Regions from separate parts of the Streptomyces sp. DSM 42067 genome, predicted to be linked through region 2. Evidence: predicted binding sites of a transcription regulator. Region 2 holds the regulator's gene; the other holds the start of a gene.

Region 1 (3,405 bases), 1.1 Mb from region 2:
CCTTCTCGTCCTCGGTGTAGCCGTCGAGCCGGACGAGCTCCATACGGTCGAGCAGCGCCTCCGGGATTGCCTCCAGGACGTTGGCCGTGGCGAGGAAGACGACGTCGCTCAGGTCGAGCTCCACCTCCAGGTAGTGGTCCCGGAAGGTGTGGTTCTGCGCCGGGTCCAGGACTTCGAGCAGCGCGGCCGCGGGATCGCCCCGGAAGTCGGAGCCGACCTTGTCGATCTCGTCGAGCAGGACGACCGGGTTCATGGACCCGGCCTCCTTGATGGCGCGGACGATACGGCCGGGGAGCGCACCCACGTACGTACGCCGGTGACCGCGGATCTCGGCCTCGTCGCGTACGCCGCCGAGGGCGACCCGCACGAACTTCCGCCCCATGGCGTGTGCCACGGACTCGCCGAGCGAGGTCTTTCCGACACCGGGCGGGCCGACGAGCGCGAGAACGGCACCCCCGCGCCGCCCGCCGACCACGCCCAGGCCCCGGTCGGCGCGCCGCTTTCGCACCGCCAGGTATTCGGTGATCCGCTCCTTCACGTCCTCCAGGCCGGCGTGTTCGGCGTCGAGCACGGCCTTGGCGCCCTGGATGTCGTACTGGTCCTCGGTCCGCTCGTGCCACGGGAGCTCGAGCACGGTGTCTAGCCAGGTGCGGATCCAGGAGCCCTCGGGCGACTGGTCGCTCGACCGCTCCAGCTTGTCGACCTCCTTGAGCGCGGCCTCGCGGACCTTCTCGGGAAGGTCGGCGGCCTCCACGCGCGCGCGGTAGTCGTCGGACTCGTCGTCGCCGTCCTCGCCGTTGAGCTCGCGCAGCTCCTTGCGTACGGCTTCGAGCTGGCGCCGCAGGAGGAACTCGCGCTGCTGCTTGTCGACGCCCTCCTGGACGTCCTTGGCGATGGACTCGGCCACGTCCTGCTCGGCGAGGTGCTCGCGCAGCTGCTCGGTGGCGAGTTTCAGGCGCGCGACCGGGTCGGTGGTCTCCAGGAGCTCCACCTTCTGGGCGGTGGTCAGGAACGGTGAGTAGCCGGAGTTGTCCGCGAGCGCCGACACGTCGTCGATCTGCGTCACGCGGTCCACGATCTGCCACGCGCCACGCTTGTTCAGCCAGCTCGTGGCGAGCGCCTTGTACTCCTTCACGAGCTCGGAGACCGCGCCGGGCAGCGGGTCCGGCACGGTCTCGTCGACCTGCAGGCCCTCGACCCACAGCGCCGCACCCGGCCCGGTCGTCCCGGCGCCGATCTGCACCCGCCCGCGGCCGCGGATCAGCGCGCCGGGATCACCGCCGGAGAGCCGCCCGACCTGCTCGACGGTGCCGAGCACACCGGTCGCGGCGTACGTCCCGTCGATGCGTGGAACAAGCAGCACCTTCGGCTTGCTGTCACCACTGGACCGCGCCGCCGCCTGAGCGGCCTCCACCGCGGCTCGTACGTCGGCATCGGTGAGGTCCAGAGGAACCACCATCCCGGGCAGCACGACCTCGTCGTCGAGCGGCAGCACGGGCAGGGTGAGCGGTGTGGACGTCGAAGCCATGATCTCCCCTTCGGCAGTCAAGTTGAGCTGTACAGGCTCAATGCACGTGAGCCCGCAGATGTTCCCCGCACTGTGTTCGCTGCGAGCGATCAAGGCTGCTCACCTGGTCAGCTGGGGTGTGGGCCGGTAAGGAGCCCGCACGAAGGGGGTACAGGGCCGATACGAAGACGTCCGGTGCCCAAGGGCCCGTAATTCCTGCGACAGGCAGGGCCGGCTGCGCCAGGATGCCGGGATGGACTACCGCGGTATCGACCGATGACCCCCGTCCGGAAGATCGTGCTGCTCGGCGGCGGGTTCTCCGATGACTCGGACTCGGTGCTCGACGACTTCGTTCTGAGTCATGCGAAGGGCACGCGCCCGAAGGTCTGCTTCCTGCCCACGGCGAGCGGTGACGCAGACGGCTACATCGAACGCTTCTACACCGCGTTCGCGGGACGCCAGGACTGCGAGCCCCTCCATCTCCCGCTGTTCCGGCGCACCCACGAGGATCTCCGCGCGTGCCTGCTGAGCCAGGACATCGTTTACGTCGGTGGCGGCAACACCGTGAACATGCTCGCCGTGTGGCGAGAGCACGGCGTGGACGACATCCTGCGCGAGGCATACGCGAACGGAACGCTGCTCTGCGGGATCAGCGCCGGGGCGGCCTGCTGGTTCGAGGCATGCCTCACGGACTCCTTCGGCCCACTCGCACCGTTGCGCGGCGGACTGGGGCTACTGCCGGGCAGCATGTGCCCGCACTACAACAGCGAGGCCGGCCGCAGACAGGCATATCTTTCCGCCGTGGCGAGCGAGGCGCTGCCCGGCGGCTGGGCGCTGGACGACGGCGTTGCCGCCCTCTTCGTCGAAGGCGACCTTGCCGACGTCGTCACGAGAACACCGGACGCCGCGCTCCACCGGGTCGCCCGAGACGGCAGCGTCTCGACCGGGCCCACGCCGGAAACCACTGAAACCCGACTCACCGCCCGATCCCTGTGACGGCAACGTCATGAACCCGGAACGCGCCGCCACGACCGTGCACGGGCATCGCCTCTCCTACCTCGACTTCGGCGGCCCGGTTAATTCCCGAGACAGGCAGGGCCGGTCACCGCCACGATGCCCGGATGGACCGGCAGACGATCAGCGCACTCGCCCACGGCGACCACCCGACAGCGGCACCCCTGAGCGATGCCTCCGTGGCACGGCTTCTGGAACGGGCGCTCCCGCGCGCGGCCGGGCGTCTGCTCGACCTCGGCTGCGGCTCCGGCGAGTGGCTGCTGCGGGCCCTGGACGGGCGGCCAGGGCTGCGGGCCGACGGAGTCGACCTCGCCGCCGCGTCCCTGGAGAGCGCCCGGGCGGCCGCCGAGCGGTACGGCATCGGCGACCGGCTCACCCTCCACCACCAGGACGCGACGGAGTTCACCGCCTCCCACGCGTACGACCTGGTCCTCAGCGTCGGCGCCGCCCACGCCTTCGGCGGACTGCTGCCCACCCTCCGGGCCGCCCGCGGGCATCTCGCCCCGGGCGGCAGCGTCCTCGTCGGGGACGGCTTCTGGGAGCGGGAGCCGGACCGGGCGACGCTCGACGCCGGTTTCGCCGCCGACGAGTTCGCCGACCTCGCCACAACCGTCGACCGAGTCGTGGCGGACGGCTGGCTCCCGGTGTACGGGCACGTCAGCACTCTCGAGGAGTGGGACGAGTACGAGTGGTCCTGGACCGGGACCCTGATCCGCTGGGCCCTGGACCACCCGGACGACCCGGGACACGACGACGCCCTGAAGGCGGCTGCCACCCACCGCGAGGCATGGTTGCGCGGCTACCGCGGCACCCTCGGCTTCGTGACGCTCGTGCTGCGCAGGGCCACGGACACATGAGGCCGCTGACGACGGCTCAGGCTGCGG
Region 2 (3,405 bases):
AAGCGGGCGTTGAGGGTGTCGAGGCGGTCGGTCGTGCCCGGCTGGCGGGCGTCCGGCGGAACGGAGAACGCCGGCACCGGCACATGGGCCTGGAGCGCGATGCTCGCGGTGCTCCGGCCGATGCCCGTGGCCCGGAACAGCTTCAGATGGGACGGGTTCCCGGCGCTCGCCGCCACCAGGAACGCGTTCGCGTTGTTGTCCTCCACGATCGGAGGTGCCACGGTCCCGGGCGTACCGAGGTCGAAGTACGGCCGCGAGAACGACCGTCCGTTGTAGGCCGCCGCCTTGGGAATGCCGAAGGCCCGCGTACGGACGTAGGAGTCCCCGCTGAAGATGTTGGCGGTGACGATCAGGGCGTCCTGGTCCATGCCGAGCTGCGGGTAGTCGAAGAAGTTGCCCGTCGACTCCGGCACGTCGAACTTGTAGAGGTAGTACGCCCCCGTGGGGTCGGGGGTCCTGGACACCCCGAGGAAGACGTACTGGACCGTCGAGCTCTCCTGGAAGGCCACGCCGAAGACGACCCAGCGGTCCCACCGCCGGTCGTACACGACCCGGGGATCGAAGATGGTCCTGGCCGTGTAGCCGAAGAAGCTGTTGAGGGTCGTGTTCTTGACCAGCGCGCCGTCCGACTTCCGGAAGATGCCCACGCCCCTGTGGTTGGTGATCTCGACGAAGTGGTTCACACCCACGGCTCCATGGGTGTCCGGCGGGCGGGCGCAGCAGGAGCCCGCGTTCAGTCCCTCGAAGCTGAGCTGAGGGGCGGGTGGTGCCAGGCGCCGGGGGGTGTCACCGGTTCCGTCCGCAGGGCGCTCCTGCGGACGGATCTTCATGGACCTGCGCAGCTCCTCCTCGGTCTCCGTGGGCCTGGGTCCGAGCGGGGGCAGCTGGGCGGCCTGGAAGTGCCCGGACGGAGTGGCGGTCCTGGCCGCGGGCGCCCGGATCTCATCGGTGGCCTCGATCGCCCGTTCCGGGGACCGTTCCTGAGCCTTCGTCGGCCCCGGAGCCAGGCCGATGAGCAGTCCGAACACCACCGGTACGAGAGGTACGAGAGGCAGGAGGTGACGCGCTCTTCGCCTGATCATCAAGGTGGGACCTCTTCTCGTCACCGAGGGGGTGCGCAAGCGCCGCGTACAGGCCGACGCCGTGCCGGGCCGACGCCCTGGGGGACACCTTGGTGAGCGCGTCGAGGACGGAGAGGGAACGGACCGGCGATTCCGCCCGATATCACCCTTTTCAGTCAGCGCAATGCGCTCCGATCAGACCTGGCCAGACCCGGGAACCGCCCTCATGACGGCATGACGAAGGGGCCCGGAGGTTTCTTCTCCGGGCCCCTTTTCGCGTAAGCGCCTGAGTCAGTCCGAGAACTGCGTCAGTCCGAGGACTGCTGCCGCTTCGGCCGCCACACCACCAGCGCGCTGGTCTGCTGCACCTCCTGGTACGGCACCAGATCCCGGCGGTACGACGCATGGACCGCCGCCTCGCGCTGCCGCATCGTCGCCGCCGCGCCGTCCAGCGCGTCCTGGAGCTCCGCGACGCGCTGCTGGAGCGCGACGACCTGGTTCTCCAGCTCGATGATGCGCTTGATGCCGGCGAGGTTGATGCCCTCGTCCTGCGACAGCTGCTGCACCTGGCGGAGCAGCTCGATGTCACGGGCCGAGTAGCGCCGGCCCCGGCCCGCGGTGCGGTCCGGGGAGACCAGGCCGAGACGGTCGTACTGACGCAGGGTCTGCGGGTGCAGCCCGCTCAGCTGGGCCGCCACCGAGATGACGTACACCGGCGTCTCTTCGGTGAGTTCGTAAGGGTTCCGCCGACGGCCGTCCATTGCGTCATGCTCCCTTCGCGGCCTGGAACAGCTCCGCCCGCGGGTCGTCCCCCGCGGTCGCCTCGCGATACGCCTCCAGGGCGTCCCGGGCCTTGCCCGTCACGTCCTTCGGCACGGCGACCTCGACGGTGACCAGCAGGTCGCCGCGGGTGCCGTCCTTGCGGACCGCGCCCTTGCCACGGGCGCGCATCGTGCGCCCGTTGGGCGTGCCCGGCGGCAGCTTCAGCGTGACCGGCGGGCCGCCGAGCGTGGGCACCTTCACCTCACCACCGAGCGCGGCCTCCGCGAAGGTGACCGGCACGGTGACGGTGAGGTTGTCGCCCTTGCGGCCGAAGACCGGGTGGGCGTCGACGTGCACGACCACGTACAGGTCGCCCGCCGGGCCGCCCCGCTCACCGGGTGAGCCCTTGCTGCGGAGCCTGATCCGCTGGCCGTCCGTCACCCCCGCGGGGATGCGGACCTGCATGGTGCGGGACGACTTGGCGCGGCCACTGCCATTGCACTCCAGGCAGGGGTGCTCGGCGATCAGGCCGCGACCCTTGCAGTCGGGGCAGGGATCGGTCAGCGAGAAGCCGCCGCCCGAGCCGCGCGCCACCTGGCCGGTGCCGACGCAGGTCGGGCACACACGCGGCGTGCCGTTCTTGTCGCCGGTGCCGGAACAGGCCTTGCACGGCGCCTGCGACGACATCCGCAGCGGGACGGTCGCGCCGTCCACGGCCTCCGTGAAGCTCAGCGTGACCTCGGACTCGATGTCCTGGCCGCGCCGCGGCTGCGTCCGCGTGCCCGCGCCCGCGCCACCGCGGTTGAACAGTCCCCCGAAGACGTCACCGAGTCCGCCGCCGAATCCCCCGGCACCACCCGCGCCGCCCTGGGGTCCCCCGCCGAAGAGGTCGCCCAGGTCGAAATTGAACGTTCCGCCGCCCGCGCCCGGCCCGGGGCGGAAGCCGCCGTTGCCGAAGAGGGCGCGCGCGTCGTCGTACTCCTTGCGCTTCTTGGGGTCGCCGAGGACGTCGTTCGCCTCGGAGATCTCCTTGAAGCGCTCCTCGGCCTTGGCGTTCCCCTTGTTGGCGTCCGGGTGGTACTCGCGGGCGAGCTTCCGGTACGCCTTCTTGATCTCGGCCTCGGTGGCGTCCTTGGGGACGCCGAGGACCTTGTAGAAGTCCTTCTCGATGAAGTCCTTGGTGCTCATCCCCGACGTCCCTCCTTCCTCGTCCGTACGGCGATCCGTACCGTTCGTATGACGTCAGCCCTCGTCCGGGCCACCGTTCTCCTTGTCCGCCGCTTCCGAAGAACCGTCGTTCCCGTCGGCCTTCTCGGCCTTGACGGTCTGCGCGCCGGGCTGGGGCTCGGCGACGGCCACCCGCGCGGGGCGGATGGTGCGCTCGCCGAACCGGTACCCCGGCTGCAGAATCGCCACGCACGTCGTCTCCGTGACGTCGGGCGCATACGAGTGCATCAACGCCTCGTGGATCGTCGGGTCGAAGGGCTCGCCCTCCTTGCCGAACTGCTGCAGGCCCATCTTGGCGGCGACCGTCTCCAGGGATTCGGCCACCGACTTGAACCCGCCCACGAGTTCGCCGTGC

What was found. Region 2 encodes HspR, which represses chaperone genes until heat shock. Its sites were predicted from a motif close to TTGAGNNNNNNNNNCTCAA; they were not measured.
Region 1: lon (endopeptidase La) is a predicted target of HspR. The motif match lies at 1,551-1,569, and genes of this name have one in related genera.

Annotation. Positions count from the first base shown of each region.
Region 1 covers NZ_CM147706.1:6,086,084-6,089,488, reverse strand. The annotation lists gene lon (endopeptidase La) at 1-1,528, opposite strand, end outside; gene ACSMXV_RS27835 (Type 1 glutamine amidotransferase-like domain-containing protein) at 1,784-2,503, shown strand; gene ACSMXV_RS27830 (SAM-dependent methyltransferase) at 2,629-3,378, shown strand; gene ACSMXV_RS27825 (DUF3626 domain-containing protein) at 3,375-3,405, shown strand, end outside.
Region 2 covers NZ_CM147706.1:4,948,619-4,952,023, reverse strand. The annotation lists gene ACSMXV_RS22715 (hypothetical protein) at 1-1,082, opposite strand, end outside; gene ACSMXV_RS22710 (heat shock protein transcriptional repressor HspR) at 1,370-1,822, opposite strand; gene dnaJ (molecular chaperone DnaJ) at 1,827-3,011, opposite strand; gene grpE (nucleotide exchange factor GrpE) at 3,066-3,405, opposite strand, start outside.